DNA from 3 places in the Psychrosphaera haliotis genome. Region 1 is predicted to be linked to each of the others. Evidence: predicted binding sites of a transcription regulator. Region 1 holds the regulator's gene; each other region holds the start of a gene.

Region 1 (7,617 bases):
AGACAAATTTTTAGTCACCGTGTCTCCGCGTAAATTAATGATATTTTTATAGACTGGCCATTGTATTCATTAATTACAAAATTAGCTACGCTTGAAATGTTAAAAATTATTAATATTCACTTACGTTTACATCAGGCGAGTAAATTGATTAAGAATTGACTAAGTATAATCCAAAACAGCAATATATTTTGCTTTCTTAAGCGACTAAAGCCACAATAACACCAATATTTATTCAACATTTGTTAAGTTTTTCTATCATGCTAATTGCTTCAATTATTCTTCTTTTGTCATTCGCAGTATTAGTCTGGGGTGCCGACAAATTTGTCTATGGTGCTTCTGGGCTGGCAAAGAATTTAGGAATATCTCCGCTTATAATAGGCTTAACTATTGTTGCGATGGGATCATCAGCGCCAGAAATTATGGTTTCTGCCAATGCGGCTTTAAAAGGCGCTACGGATACATCAGTCGGCAATGCATTGGGATCAAATATAACCAATATATTATTGGTCCTTGGCGTTACAACTCTCGTGCGTCCACTTTTTGTATCTTCATCAACACTCTACAGAGAAATGCCAATTCTACTCGGTTTTACATTATTGGCCTGGTGGGTATTGGCTGACAACTATTTATCGTTAGTAGAAGGTTTTGTATTACTTGCTTTATTCTTTGGCTTTATTGGTTATTTAATCTTTTTGTCTAAAAGCAAAAAGGACGGGGAAACCGATCTCCTACTGGCTGAAACCGAGAGTGAAATTCCTGATAACTTACCGACCAAAAATGCAATATTTTGGGTTGTTGCGGGCCTAATAATGTTGCCATTAAGTTCACACTTTTTAGTAGACTCAGCGGTCATAATTGCCCAACACTTTGGAATAAGCGAACTTGTAATAGGACTTACGATAATTGCTATTGGTACAAGCTTACCAGAACTCGCCGCCAGCGTTGCCAGCGTGCTTAAAGGTGAAGATGATATGGCTATTGGCAATATCATTGGTTCTAATATTTTTAATATTCTAGCTGTTTTAGGTATTGGAGCGGTCATCAATCCTAGTGTAATTGACCCATCAGCCGCATCACGAGATATATTTGTAATGATAGCCGCGACTATAATGCTTCTGGTTATGGCCATGAGCTTTGCTCAAAGAAAACGTCAAATAAACCGTATTGAAGGTGCTATCTTGTTAAGCGCATTTATCGGCTATCAATTTGTGCTATTTGCATAATTTAATGAGGTAAAAATGAATTCACTTATAGCGTCTGCCTTAAAAGTAATTGCTATTGAAAAAACAGCGATTGAAAACTTAGCAAGCTCTTGTAACAACGACTTTGTATCAGCATGTAATGCAATTTTAGCCTGTAAAGGTCGCGTTATTGTGACTGGCATGGGAAAGTCTGGCCACATAGCCAATAAAATTGCCGCTACTCTAGCAAGTACAGGAACACCTGCATTTTACGTACACCCGGGTGAAGCAAGCCACGGTGACCTTGGCATGTTCACAAAAGAAGACGTTGTTTTAGCATTATCAAATAGTGGTGAGACAGGAGAGATTGTTACTTTATTACCTGTGTTAAAACGCTACGGTTGCGTGATTATATCTATGACAGGTAACTCTGAATCCACTTTAGCTCAAAACAGCAATGTTCATTTATACTCAGGTGTTGAAGAAGAAGCTTGTCCGCTTGGTTTAGCTCCTACTGCTTCAACTACGGCTAGTCTAGTATTAGGTGACGCATTAGCGGTATCCTTGCTCGAAGCAAGAGGTTTCACCGCTGAAGATTTTGCACTTAGCCATCCAGGTGGAGCGCTAGGCCGAAAACTATTATTAACAAACAAGGACATAATGCATACCCATGACCGAATTCCAATGGTCAGCGAAAAAGCGACATTAAAAGAAGCAATTATAGAAATGTCCGCAAAAGGTTTAGGGATGACAGGTGTAGTCAATGCAAACCAAGAATTGATTGGAATATTTACCGACGGTGATTTACGTCGTTGGTTAGATCACGCAGAATTTAGAACAGACCTTAATATTACAAAAGTAATGACGTTAAGCTCAGTGGTGACGACGGCAAACATACTTGCCGCGGAAACGTTGACTTTAATGGAGTCTAAAAAAATCAGTTGTTTATTTGTTGTTGATGAACAAAATAAACCTGTTGGCGCCTTAAACATGCATGACTTATTAAAGGCTGGAGTTATCTAATGCAAAGATTTAGTCAATGGTACCAACCTTTACCAAGCGATGTTGTAGATAGAGCGAAAGCAATAAAGCTTCTGATTTGTGATATCGACGGTATTTTTTCCGATGGCTCTGTTTATATGGGCAATAATGGCGAAGAACTAAAAGCATTCAATACTAAAGACGGTTTTGGATTAAAAGCACTCATGAACACGGGATGTCAGGTTGCGGTTATCACAGGAAGAAATTCTAAAATTGTAGAAAATCGAATGAACAGCCTTGGCGTGAAACATATTTATCAAGGTATGGAAACGAAACTCATTGGCTTTGAGCAACTCTGTGCTGACTTATCGGTAGAGGCCCATGAAGTAGCCTTTATTGGTGACGATTTTCCAGACGTTCCTGTTATGAAAAAAGTTGGCTTTGCCGTTTCAGTTACCGATGGACATCCCTTTGTAAAAGAAATATCGCATTACGTTACGCAAACTCCTGGTGGCAAAGGTGCGGTAAGAGAGTTAACAGATTTAATCATTATGGCGCAACAAGGCGAAGACTACATCACCAGTCACTTTGAGGGTGCGAGCAGTTAATGAGAACTAAACTCGTCATAATTTTAATTTTCATAGGTATTAGTTTATATCTGTGGTTACCTGCTTTTAATACACTAAATGAATTTGATGATAGTGATGAGCCTGTATTAATACCGGACTTTACCGCTACACTCTTACATCAAGAAATGTTTAATGTTGAAGGTAAATTAAAACAGGAAGTTTTTTCACAGAAAATGGAACATTATGCTCAGCTTGCACTTACGTATTTTGAGCAGCCAGAGTTTATAATTTACCAAGACGACAAACCCTTTTGGCGTTTAGCGGCAATGACGGGAAGTGTTCAAGATGGCCGGCTAACACTAGAAAATGACGTTACTATGTTCCAGCTTAATGATAATAAACTAGTGACTAGTATTGAAACTGAGTATATTGAAATTGATTTAGACTCTCAGCTCGTGGTTACCGATAAGCCTATTATTATTCGCGGCGAAAAAACGACTATTGAAGGCAAAGGCTTGCGTGCTGATTTAAAAGCCGAGCGAGTAACTTTAACAAAGCATGTAAGAACAATCTTAAAAGGAAATCAGGATGACTAAGGTTTTAACTATTTTTTTAGCTTCACTATTACTAATCTGTCAAATGGCCATCGCTAATGATGACCTTGTTATCGACTCTGAAAACCAAGATCTAGATTACAAAAATAACACTATGTTTTTTAGTGGCAACGTGAAAATTCAGCAAGGTAGCTTAACTATTACTGCGGACGAGCTTTTTGTCATCACTAAAGATGGCGTAGGAGAAAAGTTAATAGCCAAAGGTAAACCGGCCAAATTTATTCAGGACGATCCTGCCAGTGAGTTATTAGAAGCGAGTTCTAACGAAATTGTATATATGATTAACGATCGAGTTTTGGAGCTAAACGGCGAAGCTAAATATAAGCAAGGCAGCTCAATTGTTGAAAGTGGCAATATTGTCTTTGATTTAAATGCTCAGCGAGTTAAAGCAGACGGCGATAAATCAACAGGTGGCCGTGTAACAACGACTATTAAAACAAAAAAAACACAGCCAAATAACTAAGTAGAGAAAACCTAATATGACCAAGTTGGTGGCCAAGCATTTAGCCAAATCTTATAAAAGTAGACAAGTTGTTAAAGATGTAAGCCTGTCGGTTGAAGCCGGACAAGTTGTGGGTTTACTAGGACCTAATGGCGCAGGCAAAACAACCACGTTTTATATGATTGTAGGTCTTGTACCAAATGATAAAGGCGTTATCCAACTCGACGAAAACGATTTAAGTCATGAGCCTATGCACGTAAGAGCTCGTAAAGGTATCGGTTATCTTCCACAAGAGTCTTCGATATTTAAAAAGCTTACGGTTTCACAAAACATCATGTCAGTTCTAGAAATGCGCAAAGACATTGATGCTAACCAGCAAGCAGACTTGTTAGATGATCTTATTGCGGAGTTTCATATCGATCATATACGGGACAGCCTTGGTATGGCCTTATCTGGCGGTGAACGTCGCAGGGTAGAGATTGCACGTGCTTTAGCGGCAGATCCAAAAATTATTCTTTTAGACGAACCTTTTGCAGGTGTTGATCCTATCTCGGTGATAGATATCAAAAAAATAATCCAACAATTAACTGCAAAGGGAATAGGTGTTCTTATTACTGACCATAATGTCCGTGAAACACTTGATGTCTGTGAAAAAGCCTATATCGTAAGTCATGGGGAGCTAATTGCCGAAGGAACTCCTTCACAGGTACTAGAAAGTGACATTGTGAAGAAAGTTTATCTTGGTGACCAGTTCAAACTTTGATATTTTGTTAGTACAAATAAGTTTATTTTAGTCAGTACTTTACTGGGATCAAATGAGACCAACACTACAACTTAAAATGGGTCAGCAGTTAACTATGACCCCTCAATTACAACAAGCAATTCGTTTGTTGCAATTGTCGTCGTTAGAACTGCAACAAGAAATCCAAGAAGCCTTGGACAGCAACCCCTTGTTAGAAAATGACGAGGAGCATGGTTCTGTTGAGCATATTGAACTCCCTAAAGACAATCACGACCGCCATGAAAATGAAGCCGCATCTAATTCAAATGACGATGAAATTGAATGGACCAAAGATGAACGTGATACCAACGAAAACATTCAAGAACAAACAATAGGTGACGAGCTCCCTACTGACTCTAGTTGGGACGATTACATGAGTGCGGCTCCTGCTAGCTCAGGCCCAGCCTACGAAGGCGAAGACACCGTTTACCAGGGTGAAACAACGCTGGATATTCAAGACCATCTAAAGTGGCAACTTAATCTTTCTCCTTTTTCAGAACATGACTTAGCCATTGCTACCGCGATTATTGACGCCATCGATGATAAAGGCTTTTTGACCGTATCAACAGAAGACATCGTAGAGTCTGTAGATATTGAAGATGTTGAAATTGAAGAAGTAGAGGCCGTATTAAAGCGTATCCAACACTTTGATCCTATTGGTGTTGCTACCCGAGGCTTGCAAGAATGCCTACTTGTTCAGTTGCAACAATATAGTATTGATACGCCTTTTAGACAGGAAGCTATTGATTTAATTGCCGAGAATATCGACCTACTGGCTAATCGCGATTACCGTACCATTCTCCGTAAAACAAAATTAAAAGAAAATGACTTAAAAGAAGCCTTAGAGCTCATTCAGTCTCTGAACCCAAACCCTGCTAGCTTAGTTATTAAAGATGAAATTGACTATGTAATTCCAGATGTTAGCGTAATTAAGAAAAAAGGTCGTTGGTTAGTAGAGCTAAATCCCAATTCTATGCCTAAAATTAAAGTGAACGAACAGTACGCTTCACTGTCTAAAACTTCAACTAATAGCTCTGATGCTCAATTTGTTCGTTCACACTTACAAGAAGCAAAATGGTTTATTAAAAGTTTAGAAAGCAGAAACGACACTTTATTGAAGGTATCAAATTGTATAGTACAGCAGCAACAAGCCTTTTTTGAATATGGTCCAGAAGCTATGAAGCCAATGGTTCTAAACGATGTAGCAGAAATGGTTGATATGCATGAGTCCACAATATCACGTGTGACAACACAAAAATTCATGCACACTCCCAGAGGAATCTTTGAATTAAAGTACTTCTTCTCTAGCCACGTTAGCACCGAAAATGGTGGTGAATGTTCATCAACCGCAATTAGAGCTTTAATTAGAAAGTTAGTTGCCGCTGAAAACCAAGTAAAACCGTTAAGTGACAGTAAGATTGCCGATATTCTGGCCGAACAGGGCATCCAAGTAGCCAGAAGAACTATCGCAAAATACCGGGAGTCGTTAAACATTCCCCCTTCAAACCAGAGAAAACGATTGGTGTAATACACCCATTTTATCAATTAAGAAGGAAGTGCATATGCAAATTAATTTAACTTGTCGTCATGTCGATGCAACAGAGTCTTTAAAAGAGTATGTTGATACGAAATTTGCAAAGTTACAGCGTCATTTTGACCACATTAACAACGTCCATGTGATTTTAGACGTTGAAAAGCTAAGCCAAAAAGCAGAAGCGACCATGCATGTTAACGGTGGAGAGCTCTTTGCTACATCGGAGCATACAGATATGTATGCTGCTATTGACTCATTAATTGATAAACTTGATCGTCAAGTTATTAAGCATAAAGAAAAGTTAATTCGACACTAACTTCTCTCATTAAAATTAAAGTGCCAAGGACGGTACTTTTAATCCATCTTTTGAGATAAGATCAAAAGAAAATAGCAGTAAAATAAAACCATGAATGTAAAGTTACTTCTGCAACCTGACTGCACAAAAGTGCTGGCAGACTGCCAAAGCAAGAAAAAGATCCTAGAGCATATTGCCGAGATTGCTAGTACTAAGTTACCTGATCTAACTTGCACAGATATATTGGCGAGTCTAATGAATCGCGAAAAACTAGGAAGTACAGGAATAGGAAATGGTGTAGCCATTCCTCATGGAAAAATCACCCCAAAAGGTGAACCAGTCGCGGTATTATTGGTTAGTCACCCTGGAATAAATTACGACGCGATTGATAATCGCCCAGTAGACGTATTTTTTGCACTATTAGTGCCTGAAGATCAATGTGATGTGCATCTTCAAACGCTTGCGTCTATTGCAGAAATCTTTGATAACAAAGATATGCTGAAACGAATTAGAAGTGCCGAAACAGATAACGACTTATACAACGTAATTGAAGCTGCTTAATCATGCATATATTTATAGTTAGTGGCCGTTCAGGCTCAGGGAAGACGGTAGTACTTAGAGTACTTGAAGACTTAGGTTACTACTGCGTTGACAATCTGCCAGTAGACTTACTGCCTGCTCTATCGCATTCGTTATCACAAAATTACCCACAAGTTGCTGTAAGCATTGATGTTCGAAACTTACCAAGCTCTGAACAAGAGTTAATGGATAATTTGGACTTCTTACCTAAAGGTGTAAAAACCACGGTTCTTTATATCGATGCCAAAGATGAAGTACTTATTCGTCGTTATAGCGAAACTCGACGACTACACCCTCTTACCAAAGGCGACGCTTCATTACCTGATGCCATCGCCCAAGAAAGTAAATTATTAGATGGCTTGTCTTCTAGAGCCGACTTGTACATAGACACCTCAGATTTGAACGTGCATCAACTTACCGAAATGGTAAGAGAAAAAATATTAGGTAAATCTGATAAAGAACTGGTTATAACCTTTGAATCCTTTGGTTTCAAATACGGCGTTCCAAACGACATTGATTTTGTTTTTGATGCACGATTTTTACCTAACCCGCACTGGGAACCTGAATTACGCGCTTTAACCGGATTAGACTTACCCGTTAAAGACTTCTTTTCCAGCCAACCATTGGTGAATAAATTTGTT
Region 2 (7,617 bases), 520 kb from region 1:
CTATGATTTGATCGGCAGGGATTGCATTCGGTCCACTGATGACGGTACCGCCCGAGTCACGAACCACATAGTTAGCTGCACCAGCATCAATCTCAATAGAAATTGAGTTATCCGGTAACGGCGCAGGCAGTGGAGCTGCAGGCGCTGATGCGGCAGTGAGTTCGTATAAATTAAGTTCGATATTATTTGGGTTGTTGGTGGCTGAAATGTCTAACGCATTATCGGCTGCGGCCAGCTTTTCAGGGTCTTCTAACACTCGTTCTATTGCTCTAGAGCCAGTAAGTGTTGGCCTGATCATAAAGCTGTCGCCAGCTGTTAAGTTATTAGTATCAATAGCTAAAGCAATACCTGTACCTTCCACAGCAATAGCAGTACCACCTGCCATTGTGGCAATATCAGCCGGTGTGAATTGAGTTATGACGTTACCATCCATATCAGTCATTTCGATATTGGTTCCGTCATAATCTAAACGATAATCTTCGCCGGATAGTTCGTTAGTATTACGAATGTAAGTTTCAAATTTGGTTTCGCCTACATTGTATTGAGAGTTTAACGTTCGGCTTAATACTTCCTGAGGCTCATTTATGTCACTAAATAAATATTGACCCTGGTCGCCGTTTAAATCGCGACCCAATGTTTGTTGGCGATTAAAACTGTCAGCAAGTCCAATTGCTAACTTACCGAGTTCATTTAGTGTCGGTAAAATTAAATTATCACGAGCATCAAACAGCCCAGTTAGGGAGCCACCTGATAACTGGTCCGTAATATAAGTTTTATTTACTGTATCGGCTCGAGTAGCGACACCGATTTCAAGCTTGCTCGAATCAAATTCATTTCGCTCCACCGATAGCGGCAAAGCAAAAGAGTTTGTAACTAATGTAATCCCTTTGCCTATAGTGACATTAATTGTTCCGTCGTTACGTTTAATCGTGTCAACTTGAACCATTTCACTTAAGTTCTTAAGCAATAGGTCTCTTTTATCTAGTAAATCATTGGGTGGAAAACCACTACCACTCACCGCGTTTTCTACTTGAATTTTGCCATTAAGATTGGCAATTTCCGCAGCAATAGAGTTTATCTCTTCTATTGTTGTTGTTATTTCTTCGTTTACGGCACCAAGGTGCTGCCCTGAGATTTCTTCGTACAATGTATTAAAACGTTGCGCTACTGTTTCTGCTCTTGCAATTACTACGTTTCGGGCCGATATGATTGTTGGCTCTTCTGTTACACCATTGATGCCATCAAACATTTCCTCGAATGAGGTTGTAATGCCAGTCTCAGGATCCGCTAATAGGTTGTCCATACGTGACGCATTAACATATTTGGTATTGTTTGAATTGTATTGGCTAGCGTTAAAAATAACTTCCTGATAATTAAAATCATTAAACGTACGAGTGATACCTGCGAGTTGTGTACCGTTGCCTAAAAAAGTACTTCTAAAAGCCAAGCCAACCGTAGATTGAGTTTCAACTCTTTGACGACTGAAACCTTCAGTGTTGACGTTGGCAATATTGTGACCTGTCGTATCAAGCCCATGCTGAGCTGCTGATAAACCAGAAACACCTGTACCTAAAATTCCGCCAGCCATTATTTATTTCCTCTATTCGCCATCGCTTAATTCAGAAAATTTGCCAATCATTTCTTGAAAGTTATCGCTGTTTAATATGCCCAATATTTTATTTGCGTAATTTGGATCTGTGGCATAACCAGCGTCTTGTAGACCTTGCAAAAACTGTTCCGGATTGCTTGTTTGTTTTAATGCGGGCTCATATCTATCGTTGCTTTTTAGGAAGCTAACAAAGTCATTAAATGATTCATTCACATTGTTGTAGACACGGAATGGTTCAACTTTTTTGACCGCTATGCCGTTTTCAAATTCTAATGTCGATTGCGCAGTTTTTGTTCCGTCCCAATCTCTATGAGCTTTTACGTTAAATAGGTTAAAACTTGAGTTACCGTCTTTGTCTTTTAATACGTGTTTCCCCCAACCAGTCTCCAATGCCGACTGAGCAATCATGACCGCTGGGTTTAAACCAATTTTTGACGCATTTTGTTTTGCATAATCCCAAATGCTGTCAACAAACTCTTCTGGTGAATTAAAGCTAATTGAAGGCTGCTTGTTCACTTCGAGTGGTTTGTTTTGTTCATTTGACGTTGCGTTATAAGCTTTTTCAGCACCTGCAAACAGTCGATCTTTAATTTGTTGATCATCACCTGGTAAACTAAATGTTGAGGCTTGGTTTGGCGATGTTGGACTTTTAGATATATTTCCGACGAGTTCATCAAATCGATTATCATTTCGCAATACACCTGCATTAACGTATTTATCGTTCTCGCCACTAAGCTGGTTAACTATGATGTCTGCTAAACCAACACTGCCTTGTTCTGACATATCATTAGCTAACTGAGAGTCATACATGTCTCGAAAAAATTTAGTAGTGTTAGAGTGCATTGGGTTGCCCTCTTCGAATACTGCATTCGCTTGACGCATTGATTTAAGCATCATACCAATGAAAATGGACTCAAAATGTTGAGCAGCTTTATGAAGCGCTTCTTTATTGCCAGGATCCATTTTAGATTTGGACTTCAACTCTTGAAGACCAATCAGATCAAGCGCATTACTCGAGTTTCCAATATTATTCATTGTCGTTTTTTTGACACTTTTATGCGTCAACTCAGCTATTAAATTAATAATATTGAGTGTATTTCAAGTCTTGTGCCAAGAGCTTTAATACATGAATAAAAGAGTTATTGAGTTTTAGATGTGATGTTACTGATTGTTGGGAGGTTTGATTTGGACTAAATTGGCTTTTACTTGACTGACTTTTTCTAGGCTGGCTTTTACTAGATTGGCTTTTACTCGAGTGAGCAATTGCCCGATGAGCCGATGTACTGATTCGACTCATCATTGGGCGACTGGCATATGAACTCCTAGTGAATCATTGTGAAGAACTTAGATAATTCCTCTTTCAACTCACCAGTTATATCACCTACAAAACATACTTTTGCACCATTTGGAACACGTGCAAATACGGTTTCAATTTGCTCAGCAATATTTTTTTCAGTGTTAATAAAGTCAGCGAAATACTCAGCTTCTGGCATTTCTTTGATATTCGTTAACGCTTCAAATGCTGCTAATCCAACAGGCGTAAATTGAATCTCATTGTTTTCAATTACTCCACCTGATAAACAACAAAATATTTGCTTATCGCCAAACGCAACTTCATACACGTGGTATTGAAGATCATGCGCCTCGTTAATATCTAACATCTCCAGGATAGCCTGGTTTGTTTCTTTATTTGCAGTTACGTCACTTAGCAATACTTGTGAAAATGCCATCGTGTTATTCCTTCTATATATTAAATTAAAAGTTAAATCACAACCAATTGACCATCAATCGCTCCAGCTTGCTTTAATGCCTCTAATATAGCCATTAAATCGCCAGGCGCTGCGCCCACTTGGTTTATGGCGCGTACTAAATCATCAAGATTCGCACCAGGGTCAAAAACAAACGCTCGAGTATCATCTCTTGCGACATCTATTATTGTTTGATTTGTTACAACTGTTTGGCCATTGGCCAATGGATTAGGTTGATCAACTTGCTGATTCTCAGCGATGGTTACCGTTAGGCTACCGTGCGTAATTGCCGCAGGTTTTAAACGAACATCTTTACCTATAACGATAGTGCCAGTTCTAGAGTTGACAATAATTTTGGCACTTGTACTCGCTGGCTGAAACTCTAAGTTTTCAATTGCTGATAAGTAGGCAACACGTTGTGAAATATCTCTTGGCGCAATAACACGCACTGATACTGAATCCATTGGCTTTGCCGTGTTTGGACCTACTAGGTTGTTGATCGTATCTGCTAAACGTTTTGCCGACGTGAAATCTGGTTCATTTAAGTTGAAGGTAATATGGTCACCATTTCCAAAAGGCGTTGGTACTGAACGTTCAACTGTAGCGCCATTAGGAATTCGCCCAACGGTTGGTGTATTGATAACAACTTGAGAACCATCAAGACCTTCAACACCTAAACCACCTACTACAAGTGATCCTTGCGCTACGGCATAAATGTTACCGTCTGCACCTTTCAAAAATGTTTGAATAAGCGTGCCACCTCTAAGGCTGCCTGCACTACCTATTGAGGAAACGGTAATATCGATGTTCTGACCTGGCTTTGAAAACGCAGGCAATTCAGCATGGACTGCAACGGCCGCTACGTTTTTAATTTTTGGCTTTAAACTCGCTGGAAGTTGAATGCCAAAGTTGCCAAGCATTGCTTTAAAACTTTGCTCGGTAAATGTTGTTTGCTCTCCGGTACCCGGCAAACCAACTACTAAGCCATATCCAACCAATTGGTTTGAGCGAATGCCTTGTACAGTAGACACATCTTTAATACGAACAGCATTAACGCTTGAACTAAAAATGAGGCTAGTGCAGATTAAAACTGCTAATAAAATTTTCATATGTAACTCCTAAAATGGCCACATCGAACTCATGAAAAACTGAGATAACCAACCCGTTTCTTGAGCTTCTGCCAAAGAGCCTTTGCCGCTATAAGATATGCGAGCATTCGCCACGCGAGTAGATTCAACTGTGTTATCTGATGAAACATCTTCTGATCTAACAATACCGGTTAGTCTAATAAACTCTTGCCCAGTGTTTAGCGTTAACCACTTTTCACCTCTAATTATTAAATTACCGTTTGGTAAGACTCTCAAAACATGAACCGTAATTTGACCATTCAAGCTGTTACTTTGGTCCGACTTTGCATCACCTTTAAACGTACTATCTGACTCAATGCCCATTTCCAAGGTATTACCACCAATAGTCGGCGCTAATCCGTTTAGACCTACAAGTGGCGACAAACTAGCATCGGTCTCTTTTTTAGTTTCTGTTTTTGCCGTCTTTGAAGCCTGCGTATTTTCCATCAACATGACGGTGATAATGTCACCAACTCGTCTAGCTTTAGTGTCTGAATAAAGCCCATTTGACCAACCACTATGGTATAGGCTCCCTGTCGCAACTACTTCTTCAGAAGGTATTTCTGGCATGATGGGAGCAAAAAATGGATCTTCCTCCACCACATCGTGATTCACTGCACAACCACTTAACAAGCCAATACCACCAACAAGAGACAAAACTCTTAAAACATCCTTTGTAGATTGATTTATTTGATTTAGCGAATTCGATATGTTCATAATCTGACTCCAAACATCTACCAGTTATAATTGCTGCGTAATAAAGCTAAGCATCTGATCAACAGACGAAATTACTTTTGAGTTCATTTCATAAACACGCTGACTTTCAATCATGTTTACAAGTTCTTCAGTTACATTAACGTTAGACGTTTCAAGAGCGCCCTGAACAACAATTCCTAGACCATTGATTCCTGGGTTACCCTGAACAGGAGCTCCGCTTACACCAGTTTCTGTAAATAGGTTTTGACCAATTGGCTCTAAACCAGCCGGATTAATGAAGTCACTGATAGTGAGCTGTCCGATTGCAACGCCGGCTCCCTGCCCCGGAATTTGAACCGTTACTTCACCTTGCTGTGAAATGGTTATGGACTTCGCCTCTGCAGGCACGTTCATTTCAGGTTGCAGCGCAAAACCAGCACCTGAAGTAACAATCCGACCATTTTCGTCTAACGAAAATTGACCATTACGTGTATAGGCCAATGTTCCATCTGGACGTTGAATTTCAAAAAAGCCATCGCCTTGAATCATAAAATCTAGGCTATTGTCTGTTGTCGACATGTTACCTTGAGAGAAGTTCTTTTGCGTTGCTACAACTTTAGTACCTGCGCCTAACATTAAACCATTCGGTAATTCGGTATCCTGAGATGAACGACCACCTGGTTGATTAATGTTTTGGTATAACAAATCTTCAAATACCGCTCTGCTTTTTTTGAAGCCAACGGTACTGGCATTCGCTAGGTTATTCGAGATAACTGCGATATCTGTTTGTTGGGCATCTAAGCCGGTTTTACTTATCCAAAGTGCGGGATGCATAGCCGCCTCCTCAATTAATTCTAATTAAACAACTCGTAATAATGAATCTTCAGTTCTATCTATATCTTCTGCCGTCTTCATCATTTTCACCTGCATTTCATATTGACGTTGATGTGAAATCATCGACACCATTTCTTCTACAGGGTTAACATTACTCATTTCTAAGGCACCACTAACAATCCTGATATTTGGCGAGGCTTCGCAAAAACCGCAGAGCTCATTTGACAGAACGGCGTCTTTTGAACGAAATAAACCATCTAAACCTTTCGTTAAATCATTGTCATTTGGTGGTTCTATTACTTTTAATCGGTCAACAACTTCTAAGAAGTTTGCCGGAGCTCCTTGAGGGCGCACAGTAACGCTGCCATCAGGTCCTATCTCAACTTTTTCGACAGGCACAGGCAAAACTATGGGGCCGCCTTCACCTAAGATCGGTGTACCTTTAGCGGTCGTCAATAATCCGTCACGGGTGATTTGTAGATTACCTTCACGGGTATAGGCTTCTTCTCCGTTCTGATCTTGAACGGCTAGCCAACCTCGACCCGATATAGCAATATCTAAGTCTCTACCCGTAGTTGCTATGGGACCGTGATGCATCTTTGAACCCGGTCTTTCTTCCATAGCAAAAACTCGAGTAGGAAGACCGTCTCCAAAGGCTTGCATTGAACGTTGTTGTTCAAAGTCAGCACGAAAGCCTGCCGTTTTAGCATTGGCTAAATTGTTGGCGTTCATAGAAACACCAATCAGGTTTTGCTTTGCACCCGACATGGATACATATAGGAGCTTATCCATTTTTGCCTCCGTCAATTGCTCGACGATTAAAATTACTTAACCAATAAAAGCATTAATCGTGCCACTGATAAAAAGTTCTTTTATAACAGTAACTAAATGGAGATTTAGATATTGAGGGATCTTGATATTTGGAGCTTCGGACGTTTGGGGATTTAGAGATTTGTAGGTTGGGTAAAAGGTACTACTTTACTAAAACGAATCGTTAAGCAGTTTTTGTTTGTTTCTGCATCGCTATCAGTAATTCAGCTTCAGCGCGTGATATTTCACACTCTTGAATGACTTCTTCTAATTCCGCACCTAACTCAATCATCTTTTTAGCGCGAGTATAGAGTGGGTTAGGTTCGTGATTTTGCTCCAACATCAATATTTTGTTGCTCAGCTCTGTAATCACATCTAATTGTTGCTGTTGATTTGTTTGTAACTGAGAAATAAGTTGTTGTAGGTATTCTTTGTGTTGTTCGGACTTTGAATGCAGTAGCTGCGTGCTATCGAGCTTTTGTTTGATTTGCTTAAGAGACTCACCTTGCAAGCTAAAAACACTGTTTAATTGTTGAAATTCTTTTGTATGACTTGCGGATTGTTGACGATGGCGTGAAAAAAGAACCAGTATTGCAATTACACAACATACTAGTACCCCAGATAATACTCCTATCCACACCATCATTACTACTCTCTACTAAAACTGCTAGATGTCTGAGATTTCATCCCACTCTTCATCTGTCATTAACTTATTCAAGTCTACCAAGATAAGAAGCTCGCCACTGCGATTACTTACACCTTGGATAAACTTAGCACTTTCATCTGTACCTAC
Region 3 (7,617 bases), on a different contig from region 1:
GGCAATCGTTTCATTGGCTTGAGAGCCAACCTGTAGTTGTTTAGACCCAAAAGATCCGTTTAGTAACTGTTGCCCACCAAAAGTAGTAGTTGTTGCGATGCGCTCTAATTCAGACTTTAATTGAATGACTTCCTCTTGAATGCTTTTACGGTCAACGGATGAGTTTGTTGCATTAGCAGATTGAATAACTAAGTCACGCATGCGATGTAAGATGTTTGTTGACTCTTGTAAAGCACCTTCAGCTGTTTGTGCCAATGAGATGCCGTCGTTGGCATTTCGCACGGCAACATTTAGTCCATTTATTTGTGAAGTTAGTCTGTTAGAAATTTGCAGTCCAGCTGCATCGTCTTTAGCACTATTAATTCGCATTCCTGAGGCAAGCCTAGACATTGACGTTTCAAGGGATAAAGATGATTTGGATAGGTTTCTTTGACTATTAATAGACGCGGTATTAGTGTTTACAAAAAGGTTCATTACTTTCCATGGCCGACAACAGTTTGACCGAATAAAGCAAACTTTGTACCCATTTATTACCCAATAAAATCATTCGGTTAAATATTGGGCGGTAGGGTTTGGTTTTTCCCCTTTACCCTATTTAGCTCCAAAGGCAATAACTGGTTGAAAAATAGCTCAGAAGAGAGAATACTACTGCGCATAAATTTATTACAAATCAATAGTTAACATAAGGGCTGGATGGACTTTGAGCAAAAGGTGACTCACTTTAGAGAAGAGATGGAGTATCTTGGTATTTGTCAGTATGCTGCTGCGCCTTTGCTTTATCGAGTTTTGTGGTTCCTAGGGATAGCAGAGCCGCCGCCATTTTTTGCAAGTAGGTGGAGAAGTTTGAGTATTCATGCAACTTGTTATTCGTTACTGCTGGCGTTTATTTTGTTGACGTTGCATATATTTGTGGCACTAAATCTATCAACAAGCGTTAATTTATTCGTTATCGTGCTGATGTTTAGTCTGGTGTATAGCTTTTACATGGCTTCTAATTACCAATACCAAAGCCGAATGTTAGAGCTCCCAAGTTGGGAACTCTATTTGTCTGAAAAACACAAAATTAACTCTGCAAATATTTCTTAACAAGGTTTAAAAAATATCATTAACAGCAATGCCAATGCCTAGTTTTTGTTGCTTATGATTATAGTCAATCAAGCTTTCCCCATATCCACTAAAGTATTGCGCAAATCCAACCAATCTCGACGAGCCTGGAAATGGAAACGAATAGTTTAGCTCTATAGAACCGTTACCTGTTTTCCAGTTCTTCCGCACATTAAAAGACATTTTATGATCATCGTTAAAGGCGTATGCGCCAAAGACTTCGTAATGTCCTAAGTATTTATGAATATCTGGATTATCGTCACCTTTAGGATCTAAAGGGTCAGACTTTTCGTTTTCTTTGAATCGGTACCAAGGCTTTACACCAATGGCGAAGTCATCTTTCTCATACACAACAGACGCTAACAAACGGTTCCAGCTTCTGGAAAGCAATTGTGTTTGGCCATTGGATTGATGTTCAAAGTGAACCGTAAACGCCATATTTCCATCATTAGGTTGCCATGGTAATGGTGCAATATAGAAAATCTCTGGAGTGTAGTTCGTTTCCCTAAATGGTTTAGATATTTCGTCTGAATATACTTGCCACCATGCTTGAATTGTCATTCCAAAGTACAGACCATCACCTGGAATAAATAAAGTACTGCTTCTTAGCGGAACCTTAAAACTAACTTGATACTTTGATTCATAATCTTCTAATTGCCCAGAAACAAGTTCATTGCTTTCGTAAGGTTTACGATTGAAGTTATCGGATTTAACGAAGGGTAATATGTAACTTTGTCTGTGTGGTGTAATAACAAAGGGATTAAGCTCCGTCGACCGTTCGTTAATAATACGTTGGGCTAATCGACCTTTCTTAATGCCTCTAGATAATATCCTTGTTTCACAATATCTATAAATCAGTTTTTCATCACCAGTAACAAACCCAGTTTCTTTTAGACTTGATGCACAGGTTTTTATTTTTTGTTCCAACGCTATTTCTTCAGGTGTTTTTACAATGTCATCAATCCCACCCAGAGCCTGTAAGGGGATAGCCGCCGCTAATAAAATTCCCGCGTATTTGATTCTACCGCTTATAACTGACATGAATTTCCCTAAATTAGAACAATTGGAGTACAACAAGATACTCATAATAAAAGACTTTTATGTACTAATGCTAGTTAGGATTGAAAAACTTGCAGGGTCACTGTGAAAATATTTTAAGATCTGAATTGGTTTCGTTTTTATTAATGCTCGTTAGATTTATATCGAATTGGTTTAAGTTGTTGTATTTTTTAGGTAATTTAATTTATTTTAGGTATTCCCACACCTTGGCATGTAAGTGGCAATATATCTACTGAACAAATGAATTGCAGTATTTAATTTAAACGTCGACTTAAGGAGCTATCATGTTATCTTGGATTATTACATTTTTTGTGATTGCAATTATTGCCGGTATTTTTGGATTTGGTGGTATAGCGGGCGCTGCAACAGGTATTGCAAAGATTTTATTTTTCATCTTTTTAGTGGGATTTGTAGTTACTATAATTTTGAATGCATTCCACGGACGTAAAACAAACCTTTAGGTTAAACAGGAGATATATTATGAAGTTATTAAAGCTATTACTTATCGCAACACCATTAGTACTTTCAGCATTCGTTTTGCAGGGTTGTGAAAAAGGACCTGGCGAAAAGGCTGGTGAAAAGGTTGATGAAGTAGTGACAGACGCAGGTAACGCATTAGAAGACGCTTGTGAAGATGTAAAAGAAAAAGCGGACGCTAAAGACAAAGACTGTTAATTAGCTACCACGCTATTTTAAACGAGCAAAAACGTGATTTTCACCCCTAACGGGATGTGAATAAAAAAGCCCACTTAATGAAGTGGGCTTTTTGTATCTAATATGAAATAAGTTTCAATTTATTTCAGGACCGTTCAGTGTCTAATAAATGATATTTAATCAGAAACCCGACATCAAAGTTCAAACAAGTAGTTAAATTTAACACCTACTGACCTTGGTTGAATCACATAATGACCATAAGTACGGCTCAGTTCTGATAAGTCTTTATTTTCACTATCAAATACTGAATTGCCAGACCAAGATGGGTCACGACGGTTGGCACTATAGGCATACTTATCAAACAAGTTGTTAACGTAGGCTGTCACTGACCAGTTGTCGTCAGAAATAGTGGCTGAAAGATTACTTACAGCGTAACCAGGTAATGACTCACCATCTGCTTTTAAACCCACCTTAGTATAAACATCACTTTGTGCGGTTAAACCATAATTTACTGACAAGAGTTTATTATCGAAAACCTCATTTTGATAATTAACACCAAAAGTTGCTTGTTTCTCCGGCGCTCCAGGTAGTCTGTCTCCTTTTTCACCATCGTAAAAGTTTTGCAACTCAGTGCCAGTTTCACTTGCTACTTTAAAGAGGAAAGGGGCATCTTCCGTTAGTTCAGCTTTTGCATAAGAAAAGCTTGCAAAAATTGCCCAATTTTTAATTAAAGTGGTACGTGTAGAAAGCTCAATACCTTGGGATTTAGCCTGACCAGCATTTAATGTAATTGGCTCAGCACCATAAACCGTTGCCGCACTAATTTGAGCGTCATTCCAGTCCACATTAAAGATAGCCGCGTTAAAATGAAGCTTGTTGTTGAACCAAGTGCTTTTTAAGCCGATTTCAGTGTTTTGTGTTGTGTCCGATTCAAACTCAACTTCGTTTGGTAAAGCGCAAACCTGAGCCGTTACCGGTGTAGTACAAGCAATAATGCCGTTACCACCACCTAATCTAAATCCTTCACTTACCGTAAAGTAACCTAGAATATTATCATCCAATTGGTAGCTTAAGTTTAACTTAAACAAACTACCTGAATCATCGGCATTTACCGTTTCGTATTGCAGATCGTCCTTAGTGATTATGGTATCTACATCAAGCGGTGCAGCTGCGGCGGAAACTGTGTTAACTTCATATTTATATAAACGAGTACCTACGGTTACTTCAAGCTTATCTGTGGCGCTATAGGTAAATTCGCCAAATACGGCAGACTCTTTACTTTTGTTGTAACCAGTGGCGATGTATTCAAGGTCGTAATCTAAGCTTTCGTAGTCATCATTATACCAAGCTAATGTAGCGCCTGGCATGTACTCACGATCGTCAAAATCGTATTGTGAATCACTATAAAACACACCTGCAATCCAGCTAAAGTCAGAATCTGTATCGGATACTAGTCTAAACTCCTGAGATAAAGAGTCACCTTCGCCATAATCTCTTGTGTAAGCAGGGAATTCGCCATAACCAGACCAAATATCTTGCATTAACAAGTCGGTTTGATCACGTTGTCCCGTTTGTTCAAATTTAGAATAACCCGTTGCAGAAACTAAATTAACGGAGCCTAAATCAACCGTTAGCTCAAGGCTTAGCAATTCATCGGTTTGCTCACCTGGCTCTTCGTATCGCATTGAGTTTTGATATGGCTGAATAATAGAAGAAAGCGGATTGTCAGCGGATAGGGTATTAAACTGATCAATTGAATTACCACCTACTTTTTTGTTTTGGTATATGTAGTTTAACATTGCCTCAACATTGTCAGATGCAACCCACTTTATGGCTGTACGAGCAGTAAATGTTTCTTCCGTATTGGCATCTTTAACCGTTTTTAAATTAGCGTTAACATCAGACTCGTTTTGCCAGTCAGGATCAGCAGAGGATACGCCAGGCTCCTTCAAAACTTGGGTATAATCTATAAAACCAGGACTTGAAAAGTGGTTTAAATTAAATCTAATGGCTAACTGATCTTCAATAAGTGGCAGGTTAAAAACAACGCCAGCTTCAGTGCCTAAGTCATCACTTTCTGCCAAAGCAAATGTATCAAACGCTAAGTTTACAGTGGTTTCGTCAAGCGCAGGTTCATTTAAAATATAACGAATAGCCCCACCCAAAGAGCCAGTGCCGTATAAAGTACCTTGTGGGCCTATTAAAACTTCAACACGTTGAATATCCGTAAGACGTAAATCTGAATCAAAAGCTATGTCGCCTAAGTAGGTAGCAACTGTGCCACCGTCAGCAGATCTATCTGAGCTATTAGTGTTCAGACCTCGAACGATAATAGATGCGCCTTCACGTCCACCTTGATCCGCAATGGTTAAACCTGGTACCCATCTCGCAACATCTTCAGGTGTATAGATATTTTGTTGTTTCATAATGTCGCCATCTAATGCAGAAATGTTCATGGGCACTTCTTGCACTGTTCCGCTTCGTCGGCTTGCGGTTACCTCAATTTTTTCTATCTCATTTAAGCCTTTTTTCTCTTGTGATATTGCATTGCTAGATAAAAAGCTAGCGGCAATGGCCAAAGAAATGACTGACGATTTAAAAATTGGAGCTGAGGTGGCGTACATTAATGTTTTCCTATTTATTTTACGTATTTAAATTAAGTTGATTTATGTTCTTTTAAATCTACCTAAATAAGTTTTTGTTGTGAATTCTTATTCTGTATTTGTGCATAATTATATTAATTGGGTTTTTCGTCAACAGGTTTTTCGGTATTTAATCTAATAATTATTCATGTTGGTTATTAATTTTTCTAATGCCCTTGAATTTGAGATTTATAACGTCAGATATGAAGGACAGATAAAGTCGATAATTAGCTGAACAAAAACAGCGCGTTTTAAATAAAATCTATTTATAACGACATGAATTGAAGGAATAAAAATGAGTACTAACAAATCAATACATTTAGTAGCACGCCCAACAGGCGGTCCAATTGACAACAGCCTATTTGAAATCAAGGAACGTGAAGTACGTTCAATTACCGAAGGCGAAGTGCTTGTTAAACAAAATATGATGTCGTTAGACCCTGCCATGTTTGGCTGGATGAGCCCAGATACAGAAAGTTATATTCCACCAGTAGAGCTTGGCGATGTAATGCGTAGCTCAGGCATTGGTGAAGTAGTAGAAAGTAAAAGCGATAAATTTAAAGTGGGCGACCGTGTTATGGGCATGATGGGGTGGCAGCAATATTTTGCTGGCAGCGCAGAAGGTCTAAATAAAATTGAAGCGCCAGTTTCAGACGAAGCGGTATTGTCGGTTTTTGCTTTACCAGGACTAACGGCAACGCAAGGTTTATTAAAAGTAGGTAAACCTAAGTCAGGCGAAACTTTAATTGTTACAGGTGCCGCAGGTTCAGTTGGTTCTATTGTAGGTCAGTTGGCAAAAGCGGAAGGGCTTAACGTTATTGGTGTAGTAGGTAGCGATGAAAAAGCCGAATGGATCACTAAAGAGTTAGGCTTTGACGGTGCTATTAATTATAAAACCGACGATTTAGCCGCTAAATTAGATGAGTTAGCGCCGAAGGGCATTGATGTATTTTTTGAAAACACAGGTGGACCAATCCAACACCATATTTTTGAGCGAATGAATGCACATGGTCGAGTTGTTGTTTGTGGCCTGATTGCCGACTATCCAAAAGCGGAACCTGCGCCAGGACCAAGTTGGTTAAATGTTATTAAAAAGCGTGTTCGTATTGAAGGCTTCACTATGCCAGATCACTTTGGTGAAATTCCTCAATTATTACAAACGTTAACGCCGTATGTAATGAGCGGCCAAGTTAAGTACCGAGCGCACACACTAGAAGGTTTAGAGTCAGCAATAACAGGCTTGAACTTATTCTTTACCGGCGATAACAAAGGTAAGCTTGTAGTTAAGTTATAAGTTAAAAGCTATAAGCTTTTTGCGAATATTAACGGTACTTTTGGGCTATTCGGTTAGCCCAATTGCCGTTATGTTCAAGCTTACAGCGCTCTTCCGAGTCAAACCGAATTTGTTTAGTTGCGTTTTTAAGGTTTATATTTATTGATTGCAGTGACTTTTGTACATATTCGACGGCCATCTCTTTTGCGCTGGATGACTCAAACATAGCTTGATTTTCATTGCTATCAAAAACGCAGATAACCCTCAAACTTACATTTATACTATTAAAGTTTACTTCATGACTTAGCCATACAAATCCATCAATTGATTCAAAATGGTCTTCACATACGTTTGTTAAACATTGTCGTAATTGCTTATCTAGTTTTTTATCGGTTTTTTTCATAATTCACTTAAATCAAGTTGAAGCTAAAATGGTGGTTATAAAAAGCTTTGTCTTTGTCGTAATGATAGTTACATTAGCGCATTGTCCAATTTAATACTTTAACCCTTGAGATACTTACTATTGTCTGAGTTTGAACAACCCCGCGAGACTTTGTTTACTGTACCTGACAAGCACAGAAGCCGTACGTCTGATGTAATGCAATATTTAATTGACCGCACCGAAGATAAAGAAGTCACGTTAAGCTCTTTAACTCAACGTTTAGGGGATCGTACATTCGGTATTTTACTGCTTTTAATGGCGGTATTTAACTTAATTCCCATTATATCTATTTTGTCTGGATTGCTGGTGGCTGTTTTAGGGCTGCAACTTGTTATCGGCTTTCAGGAAGCTAAATTACCAAACTTTGTTTTAACCAAAAGTTTGCCAGCAAAACAAGTACGAGCTGCACTGCATGTATTTTTACCAAAGATTAAATCGCTCGA

What was found. Region 1 encodes sigma-54, which starts transcription at its own class of promoters, with help from an activator protein. Its sites were predicted from a motif close to GTTGGCACGNNNNTNGNNT; they were not measured.
Region 2: the regulator sigma-54 is predicted to act here: its motif matches at 2,706-2,724, upstream of flgJ (flagellar assembly peptidoglycan hydrolase FlgJ).
Region 3: the regulator sigma-54 is predicted to act here: its motif matches at 2,369-2,387, upstream of ABD009_RS07525 (DUF1328 family protein).

The regions. Positions count from the first base shown of each region.
Region 1 covers NZ_BAAAFQ010000004.1:683,682-691,298, forward strand. The annotation lists gene mlaF (phospholipid ABC transporter ATP-binding protein MlaF) at 1-18, opposite strand, end outside; gene ABD009_RS05650 (calcium/sodium antiporter) at 258-1,223, shown strand; gene ABD009_RS05655 (KpsF/GutQ family sugar-phosphate isomerase) at 1,239-2,204, shown strand; gene kdsC (3-deoxy-manno-octulosonate-8-phosphatase KdsC) at 2,204-2,770, shown strand; gene lptC (LPS export ABC transporter periplasmic protein LptC) at 2,770-3,327, shown strand; gene lptA (lipopolysaccharide transport periplasmic protein LptA) at 3,320-3,808, shown strand; gene lptB (LPS export ABC transporter ATP-binding protein) at 3,825-4,550, shown strand; gene ABD009_RS05680 (RNA polymerase factor sigma-54) at 4,603-6,096, shown strand; gene hpf (ribosome hibernation promoting factor) at 6,131-6,418, shown strand; gene ABD009_RS05690 (PTS sugar transporter subunit IIA) at 6,509-6,958, shown strand; gene rapZ (RNase adapter RapZ) at 6,961-7,617, shown strand, end outside.
Region 2 covers NZ_BAAAFQ010000004.1:168,039-175,655, forward strand. The annotation lists gene flgK (flagellar hook-associated protein FlgK) at 1-1,588, opposite strand, end outside; gene flgJ (flagellar assembly peptidoglycan hydrolase FlgJ) at 1,601-2,644, opposite strand; gene ABD009_RS03430 (hypothetical protein) at 2,932-3,339, opposite strand; gene ABD009_RS03435 (flagellar basal body P-ring protein FlgI) at 3,372-4,466, opposite strand; gene flgH (flagellar basal body L-ring protein FlgH) at 4,476-5,201, opposite strand; gene flgG (flagellar basal-body rod protein FlgG) at 5,226-6,014, opposite strand; gene flgF (flagellar basal-body rod protein FlgF) at 6,039-6,806, opposite strand; gene ABD009_RS03455 (DUF2802 domain-containing protein) at 7,009-7,470, opposite strand; gene ABD009_RS03460 (chemotaxis protein CheW) at 7,492-7,617, opposite strand, start outside.
Region 3 covers NZ_BAAAFQ010000005.1:132,815-140,431, forward strand. The annotation lists gene ABD009_RS07510 (flagellin N-terminal helical domain-containing protein) at 1-474, opposite strand, end outside; gene ABD009_RS07515 (DUF6404 family protein) at 694-1,086, shown strand; gene ABD009_RS07520 (phospholipase A) at 1,093-2,145, opposite strand; gene ABD009_RS07525 (DUF1328 family protein) at 2,448-2,624, shown strand; gene ABD009_RS07530 (hypothetical protein) at 2,644-2,838, shown strand; gene ABD009_RS07535 (TonB-dependent receptor) at 3,012-5,441, opposite strand; gene ABD009_RS07540 (NADP-dependent oxidoreductase) at 5,755-6,753, shown strand; gene ABD009_RS07545 (Fis family transcriptional regulator) at 6,782-7,135, opposite strand; gene ABD009_RS07550 (exopolysaccharide biosynthesis protein) at 7,256-7,617, shown strand, end outside.